DNA from 3 places in the Methylobacterium sp. yr668 genome. Region 2 is predicted to be linked to each of the others. Evidence: predicted binding sites of a transcription regulator. Region 2 holds the regulator's gene; each other region holds the start of a gene.
What was found. The regulator LexA, encoded in region 2, represses DNA repair genes until DNA is damaged. The targets are predictions, from matches to a motif close to TGTTCNNNNTGTGTTCNG.

Region 1 (10,112 bases), on a different contig from region 2:
CGGGCTACAGCGGCCAGTGGCGGATCCGGCGCCAGGACGGCGTCTACCGGTGGCACAAGCTCTCGCTGATCCCGATCCGCCTCGACCCGGCGGACGGCGCGGTGGCGGAGTGGCTCGGGACCGCCCTCGACGTCGACGACATCGTCACGGCGCGGCTCGCCGTCGAGGAGGCGAGCGGCCTGCTCGACATCGCCCTCGACGCCGCGGAGGCCGGCACCTGGGACTGGGACATGCGCACGGGGCTCGCCGTCCTCAGCCCGGAGAGCGCGCGGATGCACGGCCTGCCGGAGACCGGCGGCGCCCACACGATCTCGGCCTCCGCGTGGACGGCGCTGATTGATCCGGACGACGTCTCCGACGTCTGGAACGAGATCCGGCGGGCGGTCGAGTCCGGCACCCCCTACGCGGCCGAGTTCCGGGTCGGCGCGCGCTGGCTCTACGCGCGGGGCCGGACTCTCGGCGGCACCGACGGGCAGCCCCAGCGGATGGTCGGCCTCCACCTCGACATCACCGAGCGCAAGGCGGTCGAGGCGGCCCTGCGCACCGCCACGCGCGACGCCGAGGCGGCCCGCACCGAGGCGGAGCGGGCGAGCGCGGCCAAGAGCGAGTTCCTGGCCGCCATGAGCCACGAGATCCGCACCCCGCTGAACGGCATCCTGGGCTATGCCGAGCTGCTCCTCGACGGCGACGCGATCCAGAACGAGGACCGGCGGCGCCTCGAGCTGATCCAGAGTTCCGGCGCGGCCCTGCTCACGGTCGTCAACGACATCCTCGACTTCTCGAAGATCGAGGCCGGCGAGCTGACCCTCGATCCGGTCACCTTCCCGCTGGCCTCGACCGTCGACAGCACGGTCTCGATCGTGCGGGGCAGCGCGCTCCGCAGCGGACTCGCCATCGAGGCCCGGATCGACCCGGCCCTGCCGACCTTCGTGGTCGGCGATGCCGGGCGCCTGCGACAGGTGCTGCTCAACCTGCTGAACAACGCCGTGAAGTTCACGCCCGAGGGCTCGGTCACGGTGACCGCGGAGCGGGAGGGCGACGGCGTCGCCCCCGACGGGCGCCCCGGCGACGCGGTCCGGTTCTCCGTGGTCGATACCGGCATCGGCATCGCGCCGGCGCAGCAGGACCGGCTGTTCAAGCGGTTCAGCCAGGTCGACGGCTCGATCAGCCGGCGCTTCGGCGGCACCGGCCTCGGGCTGGCGATCTCCCGGCACCTCGTGTCGCTGATGGGCGGCGAGATCGGGGTCGAGAGCCGCGAGGGGGCGGGCTCGACCTTCTGGTTCCGGCTGGTGCTGCCCCGCGGCGAGCGGGACACCGCGGCCCCGGGCGCCGCGGCCGACGCGGGTGGGCCGTCGCGGCCGCCCCCGGCCGCGGCTCCGGCGGCCGGCGAGGTCCCGGGCGCGCCGCTGCGGCTGCTCCTCGTCGAGGACGTGCCGCTCAACCAGGAACTCGCCTGCGCGGTGCTCGAATCCCAGGGCTACGCGGTGGACGTGGCCGGGGACGGCGCCGAGGCGATCACGGCGGTCGGGTCGTCCGTCGCGGCCGGCCGGGCCTACGATCTCGTGCTGATGGACGTCCAGATGCCCCGCGTCGACGGGCTCACGGCCACGCGCCGCATCCGCGCCCTCGCGCCGCCCGCCTGCGACATCCCGATCGTCGCCATGACCGCCAACGTCCTGCCGTCGCAGATCGAGGAGCTGCGCGAGGCCGGTATGGACGACCATGTGGGCAAGCCGTTCCGGCGGGCCGACCTCTTCGCCACGATCAGCCGCTGGACGGCGCCGGGCGCGCGGCGGCCGGCGCGGGCCGAGGTGCCGCGCCGCCTGCCACAGGTCGATTCGGCCGTGCTCGACGCGGCGGTCCTGACCGAGATGGAGGCGAGCTTCGGCACCGATCGCGTCGGGGCGCTGCTCGATCTCCTGGCGAACGAGCTGTCCGAGCGGTTCCGACCGAGCGAGACCGACCGCCTGCAGATCGCCCACGACGCGCACGCCCTGGTGGCGGCGGCCGGGCTGCTGGGCTTCGTCGGCCTGTCGAGCCTGTGCCGGGAGGTCGAGGCCGCCGCCCACGCGGGCGCCGACCTGATGCCGCTGATCCGGCGCCTGGAGATCCAGCGGGCGACCGCGCTGCGCGCCATCCGGCAGCTGCGCGCGGCGTGAGTCCGCGCGCGGTATCGAGGACCCTTTCCGTCGTCGCGGGCGGAGCGAAGTGACCCAGGGTCGGCGCGCCGCCGGTGAGCGCCGCGCTGCCCTGGATCGCCTACTCCGCTCGCAGAGACGGCGGCTCCGGAGCCGTCAGTCGGGAAGAGAGTCCCCCGGCTCCTCCGGCAGCGGGTCGCCGGTCCAGGTCGTCGCGAAGGCGGCGAGCTCCCGCGCGTCGGCGAAGGCCGCCACGGTGACCTCGCGCGCGGCCGGCTCCGCCCCCGGATAGGGGGCGAGCAGGACGCGCACCCGGGCGAGCCGGCCGCTCGGCGCCTTCTCGGCGATCCAGGCCTGCGCCTCCGGCGTGAACCGCTCCGGGCCGTCGAGGGCCCGGGCGTCGGTCCGCAGCACGACCACGTAGGTGCCGAGGCTCGGATCGGCCTCCTGCACCGCCTTGACGATGTCGATCACGGGTTTTCTGCGAAGTCGTTGATCTGCACCTGGGCCTGCGCCGCGGTGAAGTTCGGGATGTCGGCGAAGATCTCCTCGCCGTGGGCGGCGACGGCCTTCTTGAAGGCGTCGACCGACTCGAAGGTCAGGAGGGCCATCACCTGGAACGGGGCGGCGCCGCCGTCCGGCGTGCCGGCGCCCTTGACGACCTTCGCGTCGTGGAGGCCGAGGGACGACCAGCGCTCGCGCACCAGCGGCATGTGGTGGCCGAGGTAGTAGCCCATGTCGAAGCTCGGGCCGGCCGGGTACATCACGCTTACCAGGATCATGGCGTTTCCTTCCTGTGTCGCGCCCGGTCGATCCGGGCGCCCGTCCTCGGGTCGTACGGCGACGGTCAGTGCAGCTTCACCCGCGGCTCGGTGCGCCGGGTCAGCGCGCGGGCCAGGGTGTCGAGGGCGGTCTTGGCCGTGCCGTGCAGCGCCCGCTCGTGCATCTTGTAGAGCGAGCGGTACATCATCCGGGCGAACAGACCGGCGATGAGCATGTTCTTGCCGCGCACGAACCCCATCAGGCTGCCCACGGTCGAGTACTCGCCCAGCGAGACCAGCGAGCCGAAATCCTTGTACCGGAACGGCTTCAGCGGCTTGCCGTCGATCTTGGCCGGGATCTGGGCGATCAGGTGGCTCGCCTGCTGGTGGGCCGCCTGCGCGCGGGGCGGCACCGGCGTGTCGGAGCCGGCCTCGACCAGGTAGGCGCAGTCGCCGATGGCGAAGATGTCGGGGTCGCGGGTGGTCTGCAGCGTCGGCGTCACCACCAGCTGGTTGGTCCGCGTCGTCTCCAGGCCGCCGATGCCCTGCAGGAAGGGCGGCGCCTTCACGCCCGCCGCCCAGACGACCAGCTCGGACGGGATGAAGGTGCCGTCGGCGAGCTGCACGCCGTCCGCGCGGACCTCGGTGACCCGCGCCTTCACGCGCACGTCGACGCCGATCTTGCTGAGCAGCTGCATCACCTCCGCCGAGAGGCGCTGCGGCACCGCCGGCAGGATCCGGTCGGCGGCCTCGACCAGGGTGATGCGGATGTCCTTGCCCGGGTCGATCTTGTCGAGCCCGGTCGAGACGACGTGGCGCAGGGTCCGGTGGAGCTCGGCGGCGAGTTCCGTCCCGGTCGCGCCCGCGCCGATCACCGTGACGTGGAGCTGGCCGGGCCGGACCGGGCCGGCCTGCGTGTGCGCGCGCAGCGAGGCGTTCACGAGGCGCTGGTGGAAGCGCACCGCCTGGTCCTGGGTGTCGAGGGCGATGGCGTGCTCGGCGACGCCCGGCGTGCCGAAATCGTTGGTGGTGGAGCCCACCGCCATCACCAGCGTGTCGTAGGGGACGGCGCGCTCGGGCGTGATCTCGCGCCCTTCCGCGTCGTGGCTCGCGGCGAGCTGGATCGTGCGCGCCTCCCGGTCGAGCCCGGTCATCCGCCCGATCCGGTAGCGGAAGCCGTGCATGTGGGCGTGGTGCAGGTAATCCACCGCGTGGTGGCCGACGTCGAGGCTGCCGGCCGCCACCTCGTGGAGCAGCGGCTTCCAGATATGCGTCCGGGCGCGGTCCACGAGGGTGACGTGCGCGCGCTTGCCGCGCCCGAGCTTGTCGCCGAGCTTCGTGACCAGCTGCAGTCCGGCTGCGCCGCCGCCGACCACCACGACGCGATGAAGGCCCGACTCGTTCTCGACGGATGCCATCGACACTCTTTCTCCCCCCGGACCGGGATCAGTCGCCGGCCTCCTTACACGGCCTGGGTTGCCGAATACCACATCGCCGGCCGCGACCCCCGGTCACGAGTGCGACGTCGCGCACCGGACGGGCGGCGCGCGGAGCCCGGTCACGCCGGCGGGGCGCCCGGCTGGCGCAGCGGATGCGCCTCCGCGACCGCCGGCAGGGCGAGGCAGGCCTCGGCGATTCGCGCGACCGTCGGGTAGGCCGCCGTGTCGATGCCGAAGATGCCCGTCCCGACCCAGAGGCTGACGAGGCAGAGGTCGGCATGGCTCACCGAATCGCCCTGGCAGAACCGGCCCGTCCCCGGCTCGGTGGCGAGGCGCGTCTCCAGGGTCCGGAGGCCGGTCTCGAAGGCGTTGCGCAGGAAATCCAGCATGCGCTCCCGGGGCAGGCCGTAATGCTCCATCAGGAAGGTGCGCACCCGGGGCACGTAGAGCGGGTGGGTGTCGCACGCGACCACCTGCGCCAGCGAGCGGGCCCGGGCCCGCGCCCGGGGCTCCTCGGGCAGGAGGCGGACGCCGCCGCGCGTCTCCTCCAGGTAGTCGAGGATCGCCAGCGACTGGGTGAGCGGCGGCCCGTCGCCGTCGAACAGCGCCGGCACCGCGCCCTGCGGGTTGATCTTCCGGAACGCCGGCTCGTGCTGGTCGCCGGCGTCGAGGTCGATGAAGGTCTCCTCGTAGGCGATGCCCTTCAGCTTCAGGGCGATCCGCACCCGGAAGGCGGCGGCCGAGCGCCAGTTGCCGTACATGTGCATGGGTCAGCGGTCTCCGACGGGGTCGAGCGAGCACAGCCGACTTCGCTGCGGCCCGCAAGGGGGCTGCGCGCGCGGCGGCCCGGGGGCGACAAGCGGTCCCGCCGGGCCCATATCGGTCTCCCGCCCCGGAGAGCCCGCACGATGGCCGATCAGACCGACGCCCGCCGCTTCATCCCCCTGAACATCGCGGTCCTGACCGTCTCCGACACGCGCCGCCCGGAGGACGACCGGTCAGGCGACACCCTGACCCAGCGCCTCACCGCGGCGGGGCACGCTCTGGCGGCCCGCGCGATCGTCCCGGACGAGGTCCCGGCGATCCGCGCGCGGGTGGAGGCGTGGCTGCGCGACCCCGGCGTCGACGTGGTAATCACCACCGGCGGGACCGGCTTCACCGGCCGCGACGTCACCCCGGACGCGCTGGAGCCGCTGTTCGAGAAGCGCATGGACGGCTTCTCGGCCGTGTTCCACCGGATCTCGTACGACAAGATCGGCACCTCGACCCTGCAGTCCCGCGCCACCGCGGGGGTCGCGCGGGCGACCTACGTGTTCGTGCTGCCGGGCTCGCCCGGCGCCTGCCGCGACGCCTGGGACGGGATCCTGGCCCAGCAGCTCGACTACCGGCACCGGCCCTGCAACTTCGTGGAGATCATGCCGCGCCTCGACGAGCACCTGCGGCGCGGCGCGAGCCTCACGGTGTGAGGCCGCGCGCTACGCGAGGTTCCCCTCCTTGCGGCGCAGGACCGAGTGCTTGCGGCCGTAGAAGAAGTACACGACGAGGCCGATCGCCATCCAGATCACCAGCCGCAGCCACGTGTCGAGGGGCAGGCTGATCATCAGGAGCAGGCAGGACAGGATGCCGAGGATCGGCACGACCGGCACGGCGGGCGCCCGGAACGGCCGCTTCATGGTGCGCTCGGCCCGCCGGAGGTAGAGCACCGAGCCGCAGACGAGGATGAAGGCGGCCAGCGTGCCGATGCTCACCATCTCGCCGAGGATGTGGATCGGCACCAGGGCCGCCACCACGGCGACCGCGGCGCCGATCATCGCCTGGCTGCGATACGGCGTCTGGTAGGTCGGGTGGACGTGGGAGAACATCTTCGGCAGCAGGCCGTCCTGCGCCATGGTGAAGAAGATCCGGCTCTGGCCGTAGAGCAGGACGAGGATCACCGTCGTCAGCCCGGTCAGCGCCCCGAGCTTGATCAGGAACGCGAACCAGCCGATGCCGATCACGTCGACGCCCTTGGCGATCGGGTCCGGGACGTTCAGGTCCTTGTAGGGCACGAGCCCAGTCAGCACGGCGGCGACCAGCACGTACAGGATCGTGCAGACCGCGAGCGAGCCCAGGATGCCGATGGGCATGTCCTTCTGGGGCTTGCGCGCCTCCTGGGCGGCGGTGGAGACCGCGTCGAAGCCGATGAAGGCGAAGAACACCACGCCCGCGCCGCGCAGGACGCCGCTGTAGCCGAAATGGCCGAAGGTCCCGTCGTTGTCCGGGATGAGCGGGCTCCAGTTCGCGGCGTTCACATGGCCCCAGCCCAGGGCGATGAAGGCGACCACGACGGTGAGCTTCACCGCGACCATGATGTTGTTGAAGAGCGCCGATTCCTTCGTGCCCCGCATCAGCAGGATCGTGATCAGCGCCACGATCAGGACCGCCGGCAGGTTCAGCAGCGCGGTCCCGCCGCCCTCGATCGGCGTGCCCGGCGCGTTGGCGAACTGCGCCGGGATCACGATGCCGACGCTCTTCAGGATGCTCGTCACGTAGCCCGACCAGCCGACCGCCACGGTGGCCGCGCCCATGGCGTATTCGAGGATCAGGTCCCAGCCGATCAGCCACGCGAAGAACTCGCCGAGCGTCGCGTAGGTGTAGGTGTAGCTCGATCCGGCGACCGGGATCAGGGCGGCCATCTCCGAGTAGCAGAGGCCGACGAAGGCGCAGGCGATGCCGCCGAGCACGAAGGACAGCATGATCCCCGGCCCGGCATACTGAGCCGCGGCCGTGCCGGTCAGGACGAAGATGCCGGCGCCGATGATCGCCCCGATGCCCATCGCGGTGATCGAGAGGGCGCCCAGCGACTTCGAGAGCTGCTGCTCGCCCTCGCCGCTCTCGACGATGTCCTCGACCGACTTGCGCCCCATCAGGCCCGACGAATCCATGGCACCATCCTTCCAGATCGGGGTGGCTCAGCGCGCCTCATCATGTCCGGAGACGGCGACGATCCTGCCGCGCTTCAAGAGTTGTAGAGGCGGATCGACCGACAACAACGTGAGCGGGCGCAAGATTCTTCCGAGCAAGATTCTCCCGAGCAAGATCTTTCCGGTCAGGCGCGCTCGATCCGAGCGATCAGCGGCCTGACCTTGAGGCGACCCGTGAACGCGCCCTCGGCACGCAGGGCCTCGCGCCGGACGACGTCGCCGGCCCGGGCCTGCCGGGCGCCGACGACGGTCTCCGCCCGTCTGACGAGCCGGCCGAGCCAGCGCCCGGCCGGGCGATGCAGGCGGCCGAGCGCCGTCTCCGGCCGCGCGGTCCCGACGAAGCGGTCGAGGGTGCGGATCCAGCCCTCGGCCGGGACGTCGCCGGCCTCCAGGCACAGGATCCAGTCCCGCCGGGCCGCGGCGGCGCCCGCCGCGTAGGGATTGCCGCCCCGGTGCAGCACGAGGGTCGCGCCCGTGGCCTCCGCGACGGCCGCCACGGCCTCGCTCTCGCGGCCCGCGACGATCACCGCGTCGCCGACGAGGCCGCCGGCCACGCCGGAGACGAGCACGCTGAGCGTGTCGGCCAGGCGATCGATCGCGTCCGGATCGGTCGGTTCGGCCAGATAGGTCACGGCGGAGAGCATTAGCGCGCGCATAGACGATTCTGCGGCGCCGTAAACTGCCCCGCGGCCCGCGCGCCGACGCGCCGTCGCCCGGACGGGCTGCAGAACCGCATTTGCCTGAAAAAAAGGCGCCCGTCGCCGTCGCGTTCGCTCTATGTTCTTATATGGATGCGTGAGGGAGGCGAGTCGTCATGGGGGACACGCGCGACGGGACCGCATCCGGGGCCGCGCCGCGACTCGGGCCGAGCGTCGCGGAACCGGCCGCCCGGCGGGGGCGCGGCGCGACGGCCAACCCGACGGGCCGGTACGAATCCGCCCGGCGCGAGGCGTTCCACGACGAGACCTGGACGGCGGACGCTCCGGCACCCCTGCGCACGCAGGTCACTCCGGAGCGGTCCGCCCGGATCATCGCGCACAACAGCTCGCCCGACATCCCGTTCGACCGGTCGATCAACCCGTACCGGGGCTGCGAGCACGGCTGCATCTACTGCTACGCGCGCCCGACCCATGCCTGGCTCGGCCTGTCGCCGGGGCTCGACTTCGAGTCGCGGATCTTCACCAAGCCGGACGCCGCCCGGCTCCTCGCCCGCGAGATCGCCGCGCCGGGCTACAGGCCCGACACGATCGCCCTCGGCACCGCCACGGATCCCTACCAGCCGGTCGAGCGGGAGCACCGGCTCACCCGCGCAGTTCTGGAGGTGCTGCGGGAGGCCCGCCACCCCGTCAGCATCACCACCAAGTCGGACCTCGTGCTGCGCGACCTCGACCTCCTGGCCGAGATGGCGGCGGAGAACCTCGTGCTGGCGGCGATCTCGCTGCCGACGCTGGATCCGGACCTCGCCCGCCGCCTCGACCCGCGGGCGCCGCGGCCGGGCAAGCGGCTCGCGGCGATGCGGGGCCTGAGCGCGGCGGGCGTGCCCGTCATGGTCAACGTCTCGCCGATCATCCCCGGCCTGACGGACCACGAGATCGAATCGATCCTGGCCGAAGCGCGCGCGCACGGGGCGAACCGGATCGGCCACGCGCTGCTGCGCCTCCCGGGCGAAGTCGCGGACCTCGTGGCGGACTGGTTCACCGAGCACTATCCCGAACGCAGGGCGCGGGCCTTCGCACTCCTGCGGGAAGCCCGGGGCGGGCGCGAGAACGACCCGCGCTTCGGCCACCGCTTCCGCGGGGAGGGCGCCTACGCGGCGATGATTGGCCAGCGGGTCCGGCTCGCCGGCACGCGTCTCGGTTTCGCCTTCGGGCGCATCGCGCTGAATCGCGACGCCTTCCGGAAGCCCGGCGCGCAGCTGGCGCTGTTCTGACACGCGACCGACGCGGCGGCGCGCGCGAGGCGGCGGACCTGTCCCACAGTACGGTTCAGCGAAAATTCCAGTCATTTTGGCCGGAAACGGCGTGAGAAGATAATTCCAAAGATTGAAAACGGCTCAAATGTTGCTCCCAAAGTCGATTATCGGATGTCTAAGGTGTGAGGAAAATCGCAGAACGTAAGATTGACATCTGTGTCATTGTGGTTCAAATGCCTGAGATCGCGAGGTTTACTGCGGAATTTTGACCAAGTTTGATTGAGTTATCGCATTTCAGTTCTATATTGAGGGTCGTTCTGTGTGTAAGAGCGCGATTTTGTCCGGCGTCCGTGTCCGCAGATCCCGCCAATGGACGCTGTGCGCCGTGATCCGGTCGCGGGCGAGCCGCGCGCCGCGGCCCGGCTCGGTTCTGCCGGTCGCGACTGCCGGCCTTCCTTGAGACGGTAGCGTGTCGGGGTTTCGACCTCCGATGCCGACCGGGCGAACTCCCGGTCCGATGACCGGACCGGGAGCGCCGGTGGGCCCCCGGACTCGCCGCGCCCTCGCCGCGCCCTCGCCGCGCCCTCGCCGCGCCCTTCGAGCGAACCGGGCCGGCGCCGCGTCGGAGTGCCTGTCGCGTCGCTCAGCCTTTCCGTCGACCGAGGCCGACCGGCCGCCCTGCTCGAACCGGGCAGCCCGGCGGCGGGCCGCGCGCCTCGACGCACCGCGAAGAGAGATCCCGACCCTCATGCTGCGTCTTCCGCGTCCGTCCATCGGCACGATCCTGTGCGCGATCCTGTTCTCACTCAGCGCCATGCTGCTGGCCGCGGGCGCCCGGACGGCGCTGGAGGCCGGGGCGCAGGAGCGGGAGAGCCGCCGCGTCGTCGCGCTCACGGAAG
Region 2 (10,112 bases):
TCGGCGCGCGGCCGGCGGCCCTGGCGGCGGCGCTCGCGGTGGCGGCCGCGTTCCTCGGCTTCGCGGCGGCGACCTGGCGGGTCTCGCAGGTCGCCGCACCGATCCTCACCCGCACCACGATCGGCCCGCTCGTCGGAACGGTCGAGGCCCTGGACGAGCGCGAGGTCGGCGCCCGGCTGGTGATCCGGGTGGAGAGCTTCGCCGGCCTCGCGCCGGAGGCGCGGCCCGCCCGGGTCCGGGTCTCGTTCCGGAAGACGCCGATCCCGCGTCCCGGGGACGGCGTCGCCGCCACGGCCCGGCTGCTGCCGCCCCCGGAGGCGGCCCGGCCCGGCGGCTACGACTTCGCCCGGGACGCCTATTTCCAGGGGATCGGCGCGGTGGGCTCGCTGATCGGCACCGTCACCGTCCGGGAACCGTCCGGGTCGCCGCCGCTGGGCCTGCGGCTCGCCGCTGCGCTCGACGCGGCGCGCAACGGGCTCACGCGCCGGATCGCGGAGGCCGCCGGCGGCCAGGCGGGTGCGGTGGCGGCGGCCCTGGTGACGGGCAAGCGCGGCCTCATCGGGCCGGCCACCAACGACGCGCTCCGCGCCGCCGGCATCTACCACGTGGTGTCGATCTCGGGCCTCCACATGGTGCTGGCCGCCGGCGTGGTGTTCTGGCTGGTGCGGGCGCTCCTCGCCGCGGTGCCGCTCTGCGCGCTCCTCTGGCCGATCAAGAAGATCGCGGCCGGCTTCGCCATGGTCGGCGTCACCGCCTACTGCGCCTTCTCGGGCTGGGACATCGCGGCCGAGCGCTCGCTGATCATGACCCTGATCATGCTCGGCGCGATCCTGGTGGACCGGCCGGCCCTGTCGATGCGCAACCTCGCCCTCGCGGCGCTGATCGCGCTCGCCCGGGAGCCGGAGGGCCTGCTCGGCCCGAGCTTCCAGATGTCCTTCGGCGCCGTGGCCGGGCTGATCGCCTGCGCGCGGCTGATCGACGGGCGGCTGCTCGTGCGCCCGGGGGCCGGGCGGATCGGGCGGCTCGTCGGGACCGGCCTGTCGGCGATCACCGGGACCCTGGCCACGACCCTGGTGGCGCAGGTCGCGACGGCCCCCTTCGCCACCTACCACTTCCAGACGGTCCAGCCCTTCGGCCTCGTCGGCAACGCCCTGACCCTGCCGCTCGTCTCCCTGGTGGTGATGCCGGCCGCGGTAATCGGCTGCCTCGCCTATCCCTTCGCCCTCGACCGGCCGGTCTGGTGGCTGATGGGGCAGGCGGTGGCCGGGATGCTGGCGATCTCGGACTGGATCGCCGGGTTCGAGCGGGCGGTCCTGGTGCTGCCGGCCTTCGGCGCCGGGGCGCTGGCCCTGCTGACCGCCGGCCTGCTGCTGGGGACGCTGCCGGCCTCGCGCCTGCGCTGGCTCGCCGTGCCGCCGGTCCTGCTCGGGCTCGTCCTCGCGGCCCGGCCCGACCACTACGACCTCTACGTCGACCGGCAGGGCGCGGGGGCCGCGGTGCGGGGCCCGGACGGGCGGCTCGCGGCCCTCGGCAGCCCTTCGGGCTTCGTCCTCGAGCAGTGGCTGAAGGCGGACGGCGACGGGCGGCGGCCCGCGGCGCTGATCGTCCGGTCGGGCAGCGGGCGCTGCGACCGGCTCGGCTGCACCGCCCGTCTGCCGGACGGGCGGGCGGTCGCCCTGGTCCGGGACAGGCGGGCCTTCCCGGAGGATTGCGCCCGCGCCGCGGTGCTGATCACGGGCCTCGCGGCGCCGCCCACCTGCACGGGGCCGCTGGTGATCGACCGGCGCGTCCTCGCCGCCCGCGGGGCCGTGGCCCTCCGGACCGACGGCGACGGCTTCGCCGCGCGCTACGCCCGGGACGACGGCCGCGCCGTGCCCTGGCGGCCGGCCGCAGGGCGCGGGCCGGGACCGCCGCGGCCGGTCACCGCGGAGCCGGGCGACCGCCCCGCGGAGGACGGGGTCGCCGCGACGCCGGAGGCCGACGCCGCGCCGGGCGGAGACCTCGCCCCCGGCGACGCGCCAGCCGAGCCGCTTCAGTAGCGGCGGACGAGGCTCACGAGGCGGCCCTGGATCCGGACCCGGTCGGGCCCGAGCACGCGGGTCTCGTAGGCCGGGTTGGCGGCCTCGAGGGCGATCGACGAGCCGCGGCGGCGAAGGCGCTTGAGCGTCGCCTCCTCGTCGTCGATCAGCGCCACGATGATGTCGCCGGTATTGGCCGTCTCCTGCTTGCGGATGACCACGAGGTCGCCGTCCAGGATGCCCGCCTCGACCATCGAGTCGCCGCGCACCTCGAGGGCGTAATGCTCGCCGCCGGCCACGAAGTCCGGCGACAGGGTGATGGCGTGGCTCTGGTTCTGGATCGCCGAGACGGGCGTACCGGCCGCGATCCGGCCCATGACCGGGATCGAGATGGCGCGGCCGGACTCGTCGATCATCCGCGTGCTCGCCGGGGCCGGCGGCTGCTTGGACTTACCGCCCTCGACCACGCTCGGCGTGAAGCGGCGCGGCTCGGCGGGAGCCTGAGTCGGCGGAGCGGCCTGGGTCAGGCTCTCGGGGATCCGGATCACCTCGATGGCGCGCGCCCGATTCGGGAGGCGCCGGAGGAAGCCGCGCTCCTCAAGTGCCGTGATCAGCCGGTGGATGCCGGATTTCGACTTGAGATCGAGGGCATCCTTCATCTCGTCGAACGACGGCGGGACACCGCATTCCTGCATCCGGCTCTGGATGAATCGCAGGAGGTCCAGCTGCTTGCGCGTGAGCATCGACGGGGGACTCGCGGCTTGGCGGACCGCCACGTGACGGTCTCCGAAACAAATCACGAACAGGTTAAACGTTCCGCAAGTGTTCCGCAAGAGTGGCACCGCTCGGCCCGGCGCGCCGCGGGCGCGCCCGCGGGAGAAGGTCGAGAAACGCATTGACGGCGCAAGCGGAGCCGTTTCAATGCATCGCGGCGCCCCGCCGGGAAGGCGGCGGACCCGGGGTGCGGGCTGGGACCCTCTTGGAATGACGAGGATGCGACGACCCGCAGCTCTGCTGCCCCTCGGCCTCGCCGCCCTCGGCCTCGCCGGCTGCACCACCGGATTCTCCTACATCTCGCGGAACTACGTGGCGCTCACTCCCCAGGTCGTCACGATCGGCTGCAAGGAGCCCTACGAGGTCTACGACAACCGGCAGCTGCGCCGGATGCTGATCGTGTCCAACGCCCTGCGCGAGTATACCGGCTGCAACCTGAGCGAGGTCCGGATCGATCCGGAGCCGGGCGCCACCCGGGTGAAGCGCTTCCGCACCGCCGCCCGGGCCTATCTCGACGAGACCGTGCGCGAGGATTGCCGGATCACCGGCGAGACCGTGTTCGATCCGCTGAAGACCGAGTTCGCCTACGCCTGCGACGCGCCGATCGAGAAGCGCGGCACCGTGGTCCCCCGCCTGCCGGGCCGCAATCCGGGCCTCGGCGTGCGCTGACCGGCCGGCGGCGCGTCCTCAGGCGCCCGGCTTCGGGAAGGTCCGCTCCGCGGCGTCGCCGGCGGCGGCCAGCAGGGCGCGGGCGAAGGCCCGGGCCTCCGTCCGGTCGAGCACGATCGCGGCGGTGACCGGCGCACCGCCGAGGTCGGCGAGGGCGAGTTCCAGGCGCACCCCGTCGGGCACGGCGCTCGCCTGAAGGCTCCAGCCGGAGCCCCGATCCGTGCTCTCCGCCATCGTGTTCCTCCCGCATGCCCGGCACGGCGCCGCGCGCCCACCGGAACGGCCAGGCCCGGGACCGCTCCCGGAGCCGCGCTCCGATCTTCCCTGCCTCGCCTGTCCGCGTTCCTCAAGGCCACAGGCCGCGCAGGGGTGGAGATGCGCGCCGTCGCGGATGCCGGCGGCCGCATCGCGGCGATACGGGGCGGCACGGGGCTGCGCCCGCGCCGCGGCGCGGGCGAGGGCAGGGGCGGCCGGGATGGGGGCCGGCCTCGGGGCGATTGACGCGAGGCCGCCGATGATGTCTCCCGCGGGCTCCGATCAGGTGGAGTTCGAACATGCAAGAGATCTGGTTCCGCACGGGCGAGGCCACGGTGCTGGCGGCCGAGGGCCAGTACACCGACGCCATGCCGGAGGTGCTGATCGGCTCGGTGCGCGGCCCGGTCGGTCAGGCCTTCGCGTCGATGATGGGGCAGGTCCAGGGCCACACGCGGATGTTCGTGGTGCGCGACCTCAACCAGCTCGTGCGCCCGGCCACGATGATGACCACCAAGGTCACGATCCACACGGCCGAGTATGCCGAGCTCCTCGGCGGCGTGGTCCAGGCCGCCACCGGCGACGCGATCGTGGACTGCATCATCGAGGGCATCCTGCCGAAGGACGGGCTCGACGAGCTGTGCATGATCATCATGATCTGGCTCGATCAGCGCTGCGCCGAGGACGACAACCTCGACCAGAAGGACCTCTACCGGACCAACTACGAGGCCACGAAACTCGCCATCGCCCGCGCCCTCAAGGGCGAGCCCACGGTCGACGAGCTGATCGCCAACCGGAAGACCGTGAAGCACTACGCGCTCGACGGCGTGATCGAGTACTGAGCGGGCTCGCGTCGCGCATCCTGCCGGCTCAGGTCCGCCTCAGCCCGGCGGGATGCGCCCCACCGAGCAGAGGGTCCGCATCGCGCTGCTGCCCGGGTCGGTGTAGCAGGACGCCGACCAGCCGTTCTGCTGGATGAACGACTTGCGCCGCTCCGCCAGCGCGGTCCGGTAGGCGGTGGCGATGATCGGCTCGACGGTCGCGGCCGGTTGGCCGACGAGGATCTCGGAGGCCACCGACAGGTCGCGGAAGAAGGTCGCCGAGGGACTCGGCTCGGCGGAGGTCGCCTGCACGATCGGCTCGGCCCGGCAGGTCACGTCGAACTTGATCGGGCCGGCCACGCGGATGTCGATGCTGGGGCCGGCGCGCTTGCCGACCCGGCCGCCGATCGCGTCGGCGATCTGGCGGGTGAGGTCGTCGCAGCTGTCGGCCCGGGCGGCCTCCGCCAGGAGGGGCAGGGCCGCGCAGGCGGCGAGGAGGAGGCGCGGGACGGCGAAGCTCGACATCGCCGCACTCTACGCGCGGCGCGGGGCCTGTCGAGGGGCTGGTCGAGGGCCGGTCGAAGTGCCGGCCTCAGTGGAAATCCCGGCTGGGGAACACGCGCCGGTCCGGGGGCACGCCGAAATCCGTGTTCTCGGGCGGCAGCTTCAGGCCGGCCTCGCGCAGATCGCGCAGGGCGGCGGTGAGGTCGCGAAACCCCTCCGCCACGAGGTGGACCACCCCGTCCGCCCGCTGGATCCGGCCGCGCACGGCGAGGAACCGCGCCTGCATGGCGATCCGGCGGTTCGCCTCGAACACGGTCTTCCAGACGATCACGTTGGCGATACCGGTCTCGTCCTCCAGCGTCAGGAAGACCACGCCCTTGGCGGTGCCGGGCCGCTGGCGGATCAGCACGAGCCCCGCCACCGTGACCCGCGCCCCCTGGGGCAGCGCCGGATCGAGATGGGCCCGGGCCGGGATCGCGCCGATCCGGGCGAGCCGCCCCCGGAAGAACGCGACCGGGTGCCCCTGGAGCGACAGGCCGGTGGCGGCGTAATCCTCGGCCACGGTCTCGGACGGGGCCAGGGGCTGAAGGTCCACCGCCGGCTCGTGCCGGAACAGGCCGTCATCGGCGTGCCACGCGAAGAGCGGCAGGGGTGCGTCGAGGAGATGGGCGCGGCGCTCGCTCGCATCGGCCTTGGCGGCCTTGCGGGATGACGTCCCTTCCAGGGTGCGGACCATCCACAGGGCGGCGCGCCGGTCGAGGCCGAGCGAGCGGAACGCGTCCGCCTCCGCCAGCCGCTCCAGGGCGTTGCGGGGCAGGGCGAGGGACGCCTGCAGGCCCTCGATGCTGGCGTAGCCGTTGGCCCGCAGCCGCACGAGCCGGCGCATCGCGGCCTCGGGCAGGCCGCGCACGACGCGCAGACCGATCCGCACGGCGTGCAGCGCCGGATCCCCGGCCGGCTCCAGGGTGCAGTCCCAGTCGCTGGCGTTGACGCAGACGCCCCGGACCTCGACCCCGTGGGCCCGGGCGTCGCGCACCAGCTGGGCCGGCTGGTAGAAGCCCATCGGCTGGGCGTTGAGGATCGCGGCCAGGAAGACGTCGGGGTGCCGGCACTTCATCCAGGCCGAGGCGTAGACCAGGAGCGCGAAGCTCGCCGCGTGGCTCTCCGGGAAGCCGTAGGTCGAGAAGCCCCGGATCTGCGCGAAGCAGCGCTCGGCGAAGTCCTGCGGGTAGCCCCGGCGGGTCATGCCGCCCACGAACTTGTCCGCGAAGCCGCCGATCGACCCGACGTGGCGGAAGGTCGCCATCGCCCGGCGCAGCCCGTCGGCCTCGGCCGGGGTGAAGCCCGCCGCCGTGATGGCGATCTGCATGGCGTGCTCCTGGAACAGCGGCACCCCGTAGGTCTTCTGCAGGACCTCCTTCAGCTCGTCCGCCGGGCCGTGATCCGGGTGCGGCGCGGGGTACTCGACCGGGTCGATCCCGGAGCGCCGCCGCAGGTAGGGATGGACCATGTCGCCCTGGATCGGGCCGGGGCGCACGATCGCGACCTGCACCACGAGGTCGTAGAACTCCCTGGGCTTCAGGCGCGGCAGCATCGACATCTGCGCCCGGCTCTCGACCTGGAACACGCCGACGGAATCGGCCTTCGTCAGCATCGCGTAGGTCGCGGGATCGTCCTGCGGCAGGTCGGCCAGCGTCTCGTAGAAGGTGCCGTGATCCTTCTCCAGGAAATCGAGGCCGCGCTTGAGGCAGGTCAGCATGCCGAGCGCCAGCACGTCGACCTTCATCAGGCCGATCGCGTCGATGTCGTCCTTGTCCCACTCGATGAAGGTGCGGTCCGCCATGGCGCCGTTGCCCACCGGCACGGTCTCGTCGAGGCGGCCGCGGGTCAGCACGAAGCCGCCGACATGCTGCGACAGGTGGCGGGGGAAGCCGATCAGCTGGTGGGCGAGGTCGAGCGCCTGCCGGATCGCCGGGTTCTCCGGGTCGAGCCCGGCCTCGCGCACGTGCTGGTCCGGCATGCCGGTGCCCCAGGAGCCCCAGACCGTGTCGGCGATCGCCGCGGTCACGTCCTCGGTCAGGCCCAGGACCTTGCCGACCTCGCGGATCGCCATGCGGGGCCGGTAGTGGATCACCGTGGCGCAGAGGGCGGCCCGCTCCCGGCCGTAGCGGGCGTAGAGGTGCTGGATCACCTCCTCGCGGCGCTCGTGCTCGAAGTCGACGTCGATGTCGGGCGGCTCGCCGCGGTTCTCCGAGATGAAGCGGGCGAAGAGCAGCCGGTGCTTCGACGGGTCCACCGCGGTGATGCCGAGGCAGAAGCACACGGCGGAATTGGCCGCCGAGCCGCGGCCCTGGCACAGGATGCCCCGGCCGCGGGCGAACTCGACCACGTCGAACAGGGTCAGGAAGTAGCGGGCGTATTTCATCTTGGCGATGAGCCGCAGCTCCTCGCGGAGCGTCGCCGCGACGCCGTCCGGGACCTCGCCGCCGTAGCGCCAGCGCGCCCGTTCCCAGGTCTTCTCCTCCAGGTATTCCTGCGGCGTGCGCCCGGGGGGCACCGGCTCGTCCGGGTACTCGTAGTGCAGCTGCGACAGGCTGAACTCGCAGGCCTGCGCGATCTCGACGGTGCGGGCGAGCGCCTCCGGGTGGTCGGCGAACAGCCGCGCCATCTCGGCGGCGGGCTTCAGGTGGCGCTCGGCATTGGCCTCCAGCCGGTAGCCGGCGTCCTCGATCCGGCAGCCTTGGCGGATGCAGGTGACCACGTCCTGCAGCGGGCGTCGCTCGGGATGGTGGTAGAGCGCGTCCGAGACCGCGACCATCGGGGCACCGGAGGCCGCGCCCAGCTCGGCGAGCAGCCCGAGGCGCCGCCGCTCGTCGCCGCGGCGCGTGTGGCTCGCCCCCAGGAAGGTCCGGCCCGGGGCGGCGGCGGCCAGCGCCTCCAGCCGCGCCCGGAACCCCTCCGGCAGGCGCCGGGCCGGCGGCATCGCGATGAACATCTGCCCCTCGGCGGCCTCCACCATCTCGGCGAAGGAGAAGCGGCACGCGCCCTTGCGGACGCGCCGGTTGCCCAGGGTGAGCAGCCGGCAGAGGCGCCCCCAGGCGCCCCGGTCCATCGGGTAGGTGACGGCCTCGAACCCCTCCTCGGTGACGAGGCGCACCCCCGGCAGGATCCGGATCGGTGTGCCTTCCTGGTCGAGCGCCAGCGCCGCCGCGTGCGCCCGGACCACGCCGGCCACGGTGTTGCGGTCGGCGATGCCGATGGCCGCGAGGCCGTAGGACGCCGCCTGCACGACGAAGTCCTGCGGATGGGAGGCGCCGTGCAGGAAGGAGAAGTTCGTGGTGACGGCGAGCTCGGCGTAGGCGCGGCCGCTCACGCGAAGAGCCCGTGGACGTACCACGCGGCCGGGCGATCGGGGGCGTGCGGGCCGTCGCGGTAGAGCCAGAGCCGGTGCCCGGCCTCGCACTCGATGCGGTAGTAATCGCGATCCGCGCCGGGCGCGCGCCACCATTCGGCGGCGATCCGCTCCGGCCCCTCGGCATGGGCGACGCGGTGGATCCGGGCGCGCCAGCGGAAGCGCCGGGGCGGCCCTTCCGGGACGGTCGAGAGCACGTCGAGGGCGGCCTCGCCGCGGGGGAAGATCACCAGGGGGCGGGGCGGGAGGTGGTCGGGCCAGGGGGACGCGCCGGTGCGCGCCTCCTCTTCCGCCGCTGGGCCGGAAGGCTCAGCCATCACGGTTGAACGCCGACGCTGAAGGAGCGCATCCGGCCCACTCTGCCGTTCGGGAGCGGGGGGCGGGAGAGGCGCCCGTGGCCGGCCGACGCCTCGATCGGTCGACGGTCCGTGCCCCATTCCGGCAACCCAGACCCGGCCCCGGTCGGCCCGCTCCGGCAGGTGGCTCGCCCCCGGCTCGAGCCGCAGGAGCGCCCGCCCGAGGCGCTGCGCCAGGGCGTCGGCCAGGAACCCGATCCCGTCGCCCGGGGCCGCCGCGCCGAGATCCGTCTGGCGGGCCGGCATGGGGCCGGTCACCGTCACGGCGAGCGCCACCGTCTCGAAGCCGAAGCCGGCGTCGAGGGCGGGGCCCAGCCGGTCGAGGCGCAGGGCGACGAGGGCCGCGACCCGCTCAGGATCGCGCTCGGGCCGGGACAGGCCGAGATCGATCACCCGCAGGGCGCCGTCGACCCGGTGCAGGCCGAGGCGCAGGGCGCAGGCGCCGAGCCCGTCCCGCTCCAGCCGCGGCGCGGTCTCCGCCATCAGGTCCCGGGCGGTCCGGACGATGTCCGACTGCCGCCCGATCGGGTCGAGGAATCCGCGGGCGGCGGCGTAGGCGGTCGCCTCCGTCAGGGGCGCCAGCGGCTCGGGCCGGCGGCCCAGGGCCTGGTCGAGCCGCAGCAGCAGCGCCGCGCCGAAGCGGCGGGCGAGGGGCCCCCGGGGCAGGGCGTCGAGTTCGCCGATCCGGCGCAGGCCGAGCCGCTTCAGGCCCGCGACCGTGCCGGGATCGAGGCGCAGGGCGTCCACCGGGAGGGCCCGCAGGGCCTCCGAGGCCCCGCCCGGCGGCACCACGACCGGATCGGGCCCGCCCTGCCGCGCCAGCGCGAAGGCGGCGCCGGGCGTGTCGGCCAGCGCGATCCCCGCCGGTACGCGGCTCCGCGCGAGCCGGGCGGCCAGGTCCGCGACGAGGTTCGTCTCGCCGCCGCGCAGGTGGCTCGCGCCGGCGACGTCGATGTAGAGCCCGTCCGCCGCCTCGCCCGGCCCGAACGGGGCCACGTGGGGCGCGTAGCCGCTCGCCCAGCGGCAGAGCCGCAGCAGGGCGTCCCGGTCGGCCTCCGGGTCGGCCGGGTAGACCTGGAGCGGCACGCCGATCCGCGCCCGGACCCGGCCGAGGGGCTCGCCGACCCGGAGGCCGAGGGCGCGGGCCTCCGGGTCGAGGGCCACGAGCCGCAGCCCGCCGGACCCCTCGGCCGCCACCGCGAGGGGGCCGCGCTCAGGCGCGAGACCGGCCCGCCGCAGCCGCGTCACCGGCCAGTGGCTCAGGCAGATGCAGACGATGCGCGGCATGGTCCCACTCCAGAAGCCA
Region 3 (10,112 bases), on a different contig from region 2:
GATGAAGCTCGATATCAAAACCCTCGACGGTGCCGGTGCCGGCTCGGTCGAGCTGAACGAAGAGATCTTCGGCCTGGAGCCGCGCGCCGATCTGCTGCAGCGCATGGTCCGCTGGCAGCTCGCCAAGCGTCGCGCTGGGACCCACGCCGTGCAGAACCGCTCGGACGTGAACCGGACCCGCAAGAAGCTCTACAAGCAGAAGGGCACCGGTAACGCCCGCCACGGCGCGGCCTCGGCGCCGCAGTTCCGCGGCGGCGGGCGCGCCTTCGGCCCCGTGCCGCGCGACCACAGCCACGACCTGCCCAAGAAGGTCCGCGCCCTGGCCCTGCGCCACGCCCTGTCGGCCAAGGCCAAGGCCTCGACCCTGATCGTCGTCGACGACATCAAGATCGAGGATCACAAGACCAAGGGTCTCATCGAGCGCTTCGGCAAGATGGGCCTCTCGAACGCGCTGATCATCGGCGGTGCCGAGGTCGACGTGAATTTCGGCCGGGCCGCCCGCGCGATCCCGCAGATCGACGTGCTGCCCGTGCAGGGCATCAACGTCTACGACATCCTGCGCCGCGACACGCTCGTCCTGACGAAGGCTGCCGTCGACGCGCTGGAGGAGCGTTTCAAATGAGTGCCGATCCGCGCCACTACGACATCGTCGTCTCCCCGGTCATCACCGAGAAGGCGACCAACCTGACCGAGCAGAACAAGGTCGTCTTCCGCGTCGCCCCCAAGGCGACGAAGCCTCAGATCAAGGAGGCCGTCGAGAAGCTGTTCGACGTGAAGGTCACGGCCGTGAACACCCTTGTCACCAAGGGTAAGAAGAAGATTTTCCGCGGTCTCCGCGGACAGCGCTCCGACGTGAAGAAGGCGATCGTGACCCTGGCCGAGGGCCACTCGATCGACGTCACGACCGGGCTCTGAGGACGGGATTTAGGGATCCAAGCCGATGGCCTTGAAGACATTCAAACCGGTCACGCCGAGCCTGCGCCAGCTCGTGCTCGTCGACCGCCGTGAGCTCTACAAGGGCAAGCCGGTGAAGGCGCTGACGGAGGGCAAGTCGTCCTCCGGCGGCCGCAACAATCTCGGCCGCATCACCGTCCGCTTCCGCGGCGGCGGCCACAAGCGCGTGCTGCGCAACGTCGACTTCAAGCGTCGCGAGCAGCTCGGCGTCGCCGCCACGGTGGAGCGGATCGAGTACGATCCGAACCGCACGGCGTTCATCGCGCTGATCAACTTCCCCGATGGGAAGCAGAGCTACATTCTGGCCCCGCAGCGCCTGCAGCCGGGCGACAAGGTGGTGGCCGGCGAGAGCGTCGACATCAAGCCGGGCAACGCCGCTCCGGTCGGCTCGATGCCGGTGGGCACGATCGTCCACAATGTCGAGCTGAAGATCGGCAAGGGCGGCGCGATCGCCCGCTCGGCCGGCAACTACGCGCAGATCGTCGGCCGCGACCAGGGCTACGTGACGCTCCGCCTGAACTCGGGCGAGCAGCGCCTGGTCCACGGCCAGTGCTTCGCCAGCGTCGGCGCGGTCTCGAACCCGGACCACATGAACATCTCGCTCGGCAAGGCCGGGCGCAACCGTTGGCTCGGCAAGCGCCCGCACAACCGCGGTGTGGCGATGAACCCGGTCGACCATCCGCACGGCGGCGGCGAGGGTCGCACCTCGGGCGGCCGCAACCCGGTCACGCCCTGGGGCGTGCCCACCAAGGGGAAGAAGACCCGGTCCAACAAGCGGACCGACGTGTTCATCCTGTCCAGCCGCCACAACCGCAAGAAGTAATCGCTATGGCACGCTCTCTCTGGAAGGGGCCGTTCGTCGACGGCTACCTCTTCAAGAAGGCCGAGGCGGCGCGGGGCTCCTCGCGCTCCGAGGTCATCAAGATCTGGAGCCGCCGCTCCACGATCCTCCCGCAGTTCGTCGGGCTCACCTTCGGTGTGCACAACGGGCAGAAGCACATCCCGGTCTACGTCACCGAGGAGATGGTCGGGCACAAGTTCGGCGAGTTCTCGCCGACCCGCACCTTCCCGGGCCACGCGGCCGACAAGAAGGCGAAGAGGCGCTGAGATGGGCAAGCAAGCCACCCCCCGCGCGCTCCCCGAGAACGAGGCGAAGGCCGTCGCGCGCATGCTGCGCGTCAGCCCGCAGAAGCTCAACCTCGTGGCGCAGATGATCCGCGGCAAGAAGGTCGACACAGCGCTCGCCGAGTTGCAGTTCTCGCGCAAGCGGATCTCGACCGAGGTCAAGAAGTGCCTCGAGAGCGCCATCGCCAACGCCGAGAACAACCACGACCTGGACGTCGACGACCTCGTCGTCTCCCAGGCCTTCGTGGGCAAGGCGCTGGTTCTCAAGCGTTTCCACGCCCGCGCCCGCGGCCGCGGCGCGCGCATCCTGAAGCCCTTCTCGAACCTCACCATCGTGGTTCGCGAAGTCCGCCAAGCCGAAGCGGCTTGAGGAGGATCTGATGGGTCAGAAAGTCAACCCGATCGGTCTCCGGCTCGGCATCAACCGGACCTGGGATTCCCGCTGGTTCGCCAACAAGGGCGACTACGCGAAGCTCATGCACGAGGACGTCGCGATCCGCGCCGCCCTCATGAAGCAGCTCAAGCAGGCGGCGGTCTCCAAGATCGTCATCGAGCGCCCGCACCGGAAGTGCCGGGTCACCATCCACTCGGGTCGTCCGGGCGTGGTGATCGGCAAGAAGGGCGCGGACATCGAGAAGCTGCGCAAGCTCGTCGGCACGATGACGAAGGCCGACGTGACCATCAACATCGTCGAGGTGCGCAAGCCCGAGATCGACGCCACCCTGGTGGCCGACTCGATCGCCCAGCAGCTCGAGCGCCGCGTCGCCTTCCGGCGCGCCATGAAGCGGGCCGTGCAGTCGGCCATGCGTCTGGGCGCCGAGGGCATCCGGATCAACTGCTCGGGCCGTCTCGGCGGCGCCGAGATCGCCCGCCAGGAATGGTACCGCGAGGGCCGCGTCCCGCTGCACACGCTGCGCGCCGACGTCGACTACGGCACCGCCACGGCGTTCACGACCTACGGGACCTGCGGCATCAAGGTGTGGGTGTTCAAGGGCGAGATCCTCGAGCACGACCCGATGGCCCAAGACAAGAAGGCCCAGGAAGAGGGCGGCCGCTCTGGCGGACGCCGTGAGCGCGATGGCGAGGGCGGCCGCGAGCGCGGACGCCGCGAGCGCGAGCACGCGTAAGGTAGGAAGCCATGCTGCAACCGAAAAAGACCCGCTTCCGCAAGCAGTTCAAGGGCCGCATCCACGGTGCGGCCAAGGGCGGCTTCGAGCTGAACTTCGGCCAGTTCGGCCTGAAGGCTGTGGAGCCCGAGCGCGTCACCGCCCGCCAGATCGAGGCGGCCCGCCGCGCGATCACCCGCGAGATGAAGCGCCAGGGCCGCGTCTGGATCCGGGTGTTCCCGGACGTCCCGGTGTCGTCGAAGCCGACCGAGGTCCGCATGGGCTCCGGTAAGGGCGCCCCGGATTACTGGGCGGCCCGGGTCCATCCCGGCCGGATCATGTTCGAGGTCGACGGCGTTGCCGAGAACATCGCCAAGGAGGCGCTCCGCCTCGGCGCCGCGAAGCTCCCGATCCGCACGCGGGTCGTCCAGCGCATCGCCGACTGAACGGAGGATATCGTGAAGTCGACCCAGAGACTGTCTGATCTGAAGGCGCTGTCGCCGGATCAGCTGAATGACGAGCTGATCAACCTCAAGAAGGAGCAGTTCAACCTGCGCTTCCAGGGGGCCACCGGCCAGCTCGAGAACGTCGCCCGCGTCCGCGAGGTCCGTCGCGACATCGCCCGTGTCCGGACTCTGCAGCGTTCCAAGACGCTGCAGCAGGCCAAGGGCTGAGGCGGGTTTTAGGAGACAACCATGCCGAAGCGCATCCTGCAGGGCACCGTCGTCAGCGACAAGGGTGAGAAGACCATCGTGGTGAAGGTGGAGCGCCGCTTCACGCACCCGGTGATGAAGAAGACCGTGCGGCGGTCGAAGAACTACCACGCGCACGACGAGGGCAATGTCGCCAAGGTCGGGCAGACGGTGTTCATCGAGGAGTGCCGTCCGTTCTCCAAGACCAAGACCTGGAAGCTGGTCGAGGGCGAGGCCGCCCAGGCCGAGGCCGGCGAGGCCGCCTGATCCCGGGATCCCGGCGGCTGCGGTCTCCGCGTCCGCCAGATCCCGGCCCGCGGCGTCGCGGGATGGTGCCTCCGCTGGGGTGACCATCCCGGGGATGCCCGGCGACCGGTACGACGAACGCCCGGACGCAATTCGACTCGCGAGAGCCGGATTCGTGCCGGGCGTCGTCGTTTTCGGCCTCATGTCTGGCGGTTGGGTCCCGGTCGCCGGCGGGCCGAGCCTGCTGCGGGACCGCGGGAGGCGTCGCCATTGCGGCTGGCGGTCGTCCCGTCCGGCGCGTTGTGTCGGCGTTCGTACGGGTCCTCGCGGGCGATTACCGGATTGGATTGCTGTCGCGGGGCATCCGGGGCTCGAGCCGGGATTTCGTGACTTGCGTCCAGCAAAACGGCGTTCCGGCCTTGCTGGCTGAGAACAAAACGGGTACATGGAGGCGGTGGCGACGCGCGTTGTGAACTGCGTCCAACCCCTTCATAAGGAGCCCGCCAGATGGCCCAGCCCGCATTGAAAGTGGTCGACATGCCCCCGGTGGACAAGGACAAGTCCAAGGCCATTGACGCTGCCCTGGCTCAGATCGAGCGCGCCTTCGGCAAGGGCTCGATCATGCGGCTCGGCAAGAACGACAAGGTCCAGGAGGTCGAGACCGTCTCGACCGGCTCGCTGGGCCTCGACATCGCGCTCGGCGTCGGCGGCCTGCCGCGCGGCCGGGTGATCGAGATCTACGGTCCCGAATCGTCCGGCAAGACGACGCTGGCGCTCCACACGATCGCGGAGGCCCAGAAGAAGGGCGGCGTCTGCGCCTTCGTGGACGCCGAGCACGCCCTCGACCCGGTCTACGCCCGCAAGCTCGGCGTGAACCTCGACGACCTGCTGATCTCCCAGCCCGACACGGGCGAGCAGGCGCTCGAGATCACCGACACGCTCGTGCGCTCCGGCGCCATCGACGTGCTGGTGGTCGATTCGGTGGCCGCGCTGACCCCGCGGGCCGAGATCGAGGGCGAGATGGGCGAGAGCCAGCCCGGCCTCCAGGCCCGCCTGATGAGCCAGGCCCTGCGCAAGCTGACCGGCTCGATCTCGCGCTCGAACTGCATGGTCATCTTCATCAACCAGATCCGGATGAAGATCGGCGTCATGTACGGCAGCCCCGAGACGACCACGGGCGGCAACGCCCTCAAGTTCTACGCCTCGGTGCGCCTCGACATCCGCCGCATCTCGACGCTCAAGGACCGCGATGAGGCGATCGGCAACCAGGTCCGCGTCAAGGTGGTGAAGAACAAGGTCGCCCCGCCCTTCAAGCAGGTCGAGTTCGACATCATGTTCGGCGAGGGCGTGTCGAAGGTCGGCGAGCTGATCGACCTCGGCGTGAAGGCCGGGATCGTCGAGAAGTCGGGCGCCTGGTTCTCGTACAACAGCCAGCGCCTCGGCCAGGGCCGCGAGAACTCGAAGGGCTTCCTGCGCGACAATCCGAAGATCGCCGCCGAGATCGAGGGCTCGATCCGGCAGAATTCCGGTCTGGTCGCCGAGAAGATCTTGGAGAACGCCGCCCCGACGGCGGACGATCTCGACGAGGGCGAGGCGTAGGTCGCGCCGCCGCGGGCCGGCGACGGCGCGCGGCGGACCTTGCGACGTTCGAAGATGCGCGGCCCCGGAGTCTCTCCGGGGCCGCTCTTCGTTGAGCGACGGTGACCGGACGCGACGGGCCGGTCAGTCCGCCATCGTCTTCTTCACGGTCTCGACGAGCTGCTTCAGGCTGAAGGGCTTGGGCAGGAAGTTGAAGGTCTCACCCTCGGGCAGGTTCTTGCGGAACGCGTCCTCGGCGTAGCCGGACACGAAGATCACCTTCAGGTCGGGCTGATGCTTGCGCACCTCCCGCAGGAGCGTCGGGCCGTCCATCTCGGGCATGACCACGTCGGAGACGACGAGATCGATGGTCTGCGCGCCCTCGCGGACGATCGCCAGGGCCTCGAGGCCCGAGGCCGCCTCCAGCACCGTGTAGCCGCGGGCCGAGAGCGCCCGGCTGTTGACCGCCCGCACCGGGTCCTCGTCCTCGACGAGCAGGATGGTCCCCTGCCCCGTATGATCGGCGGCGGGCTTGCGCGGCGCCGGCTTGTCGACCTTGGCGGGCGGCGTCTCCCCCTTCGGCACAGCGGCGTCGCCGCCCGCGGCCGGCGCGGTGACCGGCTTGGCGTCCGACCCGGAATCGGGATGGGCGGTGGTGGAAGCCGGCGCGAGCGGCTCCGCGCGCGGCAGTGCCGGCTCGGCCGCCGCGACCGGCACCTCCTCGGGCTCCGCCACGGGCACGTGACGCGGCAGGTAGATGCGGAAGGCCGTGCCCTCCCCGACCTTCGACTGCACGTCGATGGTGCCGCCGGACTGCTTGACGATGCCGAACACCGTCGAGAGCCCGAGGCCGGTGCCCTTGCCGATCTCCTTGGTGGTGAAGAACGGCTCGAAGATCTTCTCCATCAGCTCGGGCGGGATGCCCTGGCCGGTGTCGCGCACCTCGATCAGCACGTGGTCGCCCGCCGGCGCCCCACCGCGCCCCTCCGCCTCGGCGGCCGCCCCCGGATCGGAGACGTTCTCGGTGCGGATCATCAGCTTGCCGCCCTCCGGCATGGCGTCGCGGGCGTTGACCGCCAGATTGACGATCACCTGCTCGAACTGGTTGACGTCGGCCTTCACGGGCCAGACCTCGCGGCCGTGCTTCAGCTCCAGCGCGACGCGCTCGCCGAGCAGCCGCTTGAGGAGGAGGGTCAGCTCGGAGAGCGCCTCCCCGACATTCATCACCTCCGGGCGCAGCGTCTGCCGGCGGGAGAACGCCAGGAGCTGGCGGACGAGGCCCGCCGCCCGGTTGGCGTTCTGCTTGATCTGCATGATGTCCTGGAAGGCCGGGTCGGTCGGCCGGTGGCTCGCGAGCAGCAGGTCCGAGTAGCCGATGATCGCCTGCAGGACGTTGTTGAAGTCGTGCGCGATGCCGCCGGCGAGCTGGCCGACCGCGTTCATTTTCTGGGCCTGGGCGACCTGCTGCTCCAGCTGGCGCTGCGCCGTCGTGTCGAGGGCGTAGAGGATCACCCGCTCGGCCTCGTCGGTCTGCTGGCCGGCATCGCCGCCGTCGGCCGGGCTGAGCCAGACCCGGGCCGAGCGGCCGCCGGGCCCGTTGAGCTGGACCTCGATCGGCTCCGGGTCGGTCCGCCCGCTCGCGGCGCGGGCGAGCCCGGCCTCCAGGGCGGTCCGGTCGGCCACCGAGTCGGCGACGTTGGGCTCGACCCGCGGCACGCCCTCCCCGTCCGGGGCGCCGTCGTCGGCCTGCCGCGGGACCGTGCCGAACAGGCGCGTGAACGAGGCGTTGGCGCGGGCGATCCGGCCGCCGCTGTCGAGGGTCGCGATGGCGATCGGCGAGTTGTTGAGGAAGCGGGCCAGCCGGACCTCGGCGGCGCGCTGCGGCTCGTCGGTCTCGGCCCCGGCGGAGCGGTTGATCACGAAGGTCCGCGACGAGCCGGGCTTGCCGTCCTTGCCGAAGGCGACCCGGTGGTAGAGCCGGACCGGCAGGGTGTGACCGTTGCGGCGGCGCAGGTCGAGGTCGAAGCGGTCGGTGCGGACCTCGCCCGGCAGGCCGGCCGTGCGCACCAGCACGTCCGCCTCCGGGGCGATCTCGGTGAGGTGCGGGCCGCCGGGGCCGACGCTGGCGAGGTCGTAGCCGAGCCAGGCCGCCAGGGTCGCGTTCATGTAGACGATGGCGCCCGCCGGATCGATCGACAGGAAGCCCGCCGGGGCGTGGTCGAGGTAGTCGATGGCGTGCTGGAGTTCCTGGAAGACGTTCTCCTGCCGCTCCCGCTCGGCGGTGATGTCGGCCACCGTCCAGAGGGAGGCCGCCCGGCGCGGGCGCGCGAGGGGCCGCACCGAGACCCGGTACCAGCCGAAGCCGCGCTCGCCGGCCGTTGGGCCGAGGGGCGGCGACATCCGCACCTCTTCGGTGTGCGCCCGGGCGTCGCGCGAGGCCTGCGACAGGCGGTAGACCGCCTCGGAGACCTCCGGCGAGCCGACGAGGATGCGCTCCACCGGCACGAGGTTGGAGAAGGTGTCGCCGCTGGCGATCCGGAGATAGGCCTCGTTGGCGTAGATCAGCCGGCCGCCGTCCTCGACGACCAGCTGGCCGTCCGGCGAGGCGTCGACGATGCCCTTGGTGATGTCGTCCCGGGCGGCGCTGCCGCTGAGCTGGAGCGCCCCGATGGCGAGGGCGAACAGGAAAAACACGCCCGCCATGGCCAGCAGGGCCAGCAGCCAGACGATCAGCGACTGGGCCTGCTCGTTGGCCACGAAGGACAGGCCGATGGCCGCGCCGACCAGCAGGCCGGCGAGCACGAGGAGCAGGCCGACCCGGCCCGGCTGTTCCGAGCGGTCGATCGAGCCCGTTCCCAGCAGGGACGAGGCCTGCGCGACCGGGGGACCCGAATTCTGCGGGCCCGCGGCGGGCGCCGGAGGTCCAGTGACGTCGGCCATCGGCTTCATTCCAGAACAGTCACCCGGTTAGTCCGCCGGCCATATCAGGACATGCGGGGCGCGGCATCAGTCTCGTCGCGCCAAGCCTTGACACAGCCTCGCGAAAAAAGGTGGAGGAAGCGTGGCTTTCGCCCGCCCGGGTGTCCGGCGAGACGGCGCGGCGCGCGGATCGCGCGGGGCTACGCCGCCCGTCTCCGCAGGCGCAGCACGAACCCGATGACCTCCGCCACCGCGCGGTAGTGCTCGGCCGGGATCTCCCGGTCGATCTCCACGATGGCGTGGAGCGCCCGGGCGAGCGGCGGGTTCTCGATCACCGCGACGCCGTGCTCGGCCGCCACCGCGCGGATGCGCAGGGCGAGCGCGTCGACGCCCTTGGCGACGCAGACCGGCGCGGCCATGCCGGTCTCGTAGCGCAGCGCCACCGCGTAGTGGGTGGGGTTCGTCACCACGACGGTGGCGGTGGGGACCGCGGCCATCATGCGCTTCTTCACCCGGGCCATCCGGAGCTGCTTCAGGCGACCCTTCACCTCGGGATTGCCCTCCGACTCCTTCATCTCCTGCTTGAGCTCCTCCTTCGACATCCGGTGGCGCTTGCGCCAGCGGAACCGCGCGTAGAGCGCGTCGCCGAGGGTGATCGCGAGGTGCATGCACAGCATGCCGGCGAGCAGCTTCAGGCTGAGGGACAGGATCGCCGGCATGGAGGCGGCCGGGTCCAGCTGGGCGAACACTTCCAGCCGGTCGCGGTCGTTCCACAGCATCACCGCGCCGACCACGCCCACGGCGGCGATCTTCGCCAGCCCCTTGCCGAACTGGAACAGGGCCTCGACGCCGAGGAGGCGCTTCACGCCCGCCATCGGCGAGAGGCGCGAGAATTTCGGCATCAGCGTCTCGGCGGAGAAGACCAGCGGGTGCTGCAGGAGCCCCGCGGCCAGCCCGGCCACGACCGCCAGCCCGACCGGCACCGCCACCGCCTGGAGCCACAGCCACAGGCCGCGCGTCATGGCCGCCCTCATGGCCGTGGCGTCGTCCGGCAGGGTATGGGCGTTGGCGAGGTAAGCCTTGAGCCCGTGCAGCAGGTTCGTGGCGATGGTCGGGGCCGCGACCAGCAGCGCCAGGGTGAACGCGGCCAGTATCGCGAAGGTGTTGATCTCGGTGCTGGTCGCGACGTCGCCGCGCTCGATCGCCTGATCGAGCCGTCGTTGGGACGGCTCCTCGGTCTTGTCCTCGTCGTCGGTATCGTCGGCCATCGCGCGTCGGGCTCAGAGCGTGGGCATCGTCGGGGTATGGGCGATCCGGCCGCTCAGCGGCCGACGTAATCCCCGAGATACCGGCCCAGGTCGTCCAGGAAGACGCCCATCATGACGCCGAGGCAGCCCATCAGCAGCAGCATGCCGATCAGCACCGAGGCCGGGACCGCCAGGAAGAACACCTGCATCTGGGGCATCAGCCGCGACAGCACGCCGAGACCCAG

Region 1: BM419_RS08385 (PA0069 family radical SAM protein) is a predicted target of LexA. The motif match lies at 8,069-8,086, and genes of this name have one in related genera.
Region 3: recA (recombinase RecA) is a predicted target of LexA. The motif match lies at 4,552-4,569, and genes of this name have one in related genera.

What each region holds. Positions count from the first base shown of each region.
Region 1 covers NZ_FOZY01000005.1:91,667-101,778, forward strand. Annotated here, with positions in the region: gene BM419_RS08345 (GAF domain-containing hybrid sensor histidine kinase/response regulator) at 1-2,159, shown strand, start outside; gene BM419_RS08350 (hypothetical protein) at 2,295-2,612, opposite strand; gene BM419_RS08355 (EthD family reductase) at 2,609-2,920, opposite strand; gene BM419_RS08360 (NAD(P)/FAD-dependent oxidoreductase) at 2,986-4,317, opposite strand; gene maiA (maleylacetoacetate isomerase) at 4,458-5,105, opposite strand; gene moaB (molybdenum cofactor biosynthesis protein B) at 5,247-5,804, shown strand; gene BM419_RS08375 (amino acid permease) at 5,814-7,262, opposite strand; gene BM419_RS08380 (hypothetical protein) at 7,427-7,957, opposite strand; gene BM419_RS08385 (PA0069 family radical SAM protein) at 8,116-9,231, shown strand; gene BM419_RS08390 (methyl-accepting chemotaxis protein) at 9,962-10,112, shown strand, end outside.
Region 2 covers NZ_FOZY01000004.1:125,636-135,747, forward strand. Annotated here, with positions in the region: gene BM419_RS06945 (ComEC/Rec2 family competence protein) at 1-2,039, shown strand, start outside; gene lexA (transcriptional repressor LexA) at 2,033-2,761, opposite strand; gene BM419_RS06955 (hypothetical protein) at 3,012-3,461, shown strand; gene BM419_RS06960 (hypothetical protein) at 3,480-3,695, opposite strand; gene fae (formaldehyde-activating enzyme) at 4,016-4,555, shown strand; gene BM419_RS06970 (hypothetical protein) at 4,595-5,059, opposite strand; gene BM419_RS06975 (error-prone DNA polymerase) at 5,127-8,411, opposite strand; gene BM419_RS06980 (Y-family DNA polymerase) at 8,408-10,093, opposite strand; gene BM419_RS06985 (ImuA family protein) at 10,020-10,112, opposite strand, start outside.
Region 3 covers NZ_FOZY01000012.1:1,970-12,081, forward strand. Annotated here, with positions in the region: gene rplC (50S ribosomal protein L3) at 1-2, shown strand, start outside; gene rplD (50S ribosomal protein L4) at 2-622, shown strand; gene BM419_RS16220 (50S ribosomal protein L23) at 619-915, shown strand; gene rplB (50S ribosomal protein L2) at 941-1,777, shown strand; gene rpsS (30S ribosomal protein S19) at 1,783-2,061, shown strand; gene rplV (50S ribosomal protein L22) at 2,063-2,449, shown strand; gene rpsC (30S ribosomal protein S3) at 2,460-3,206, shown strand; gene rplP (50S ribosomal protein L16) at 3,218-3,631, shown strand; gene rpmC (50S ribosomal protein L29) at 3,644-3,859, shown strand; gene rpsQ (30S ribosomal protein S17) at 3,881-4,144, shown strand; gene recA (recombinase RecA) at 4,631-5,722, shown strand; gene BM419_RS16265 (hybrid sensor histidine kinase/response regulator) at 5,846-8,641, opposite strand; gene flhB (flagellar biosynthesis protein FlhB) at 8,821-9,888, opposite strand; gene fliR (flagellar biosynthetic protein FliR) at 9,942-10,112, opposite strand, start outside.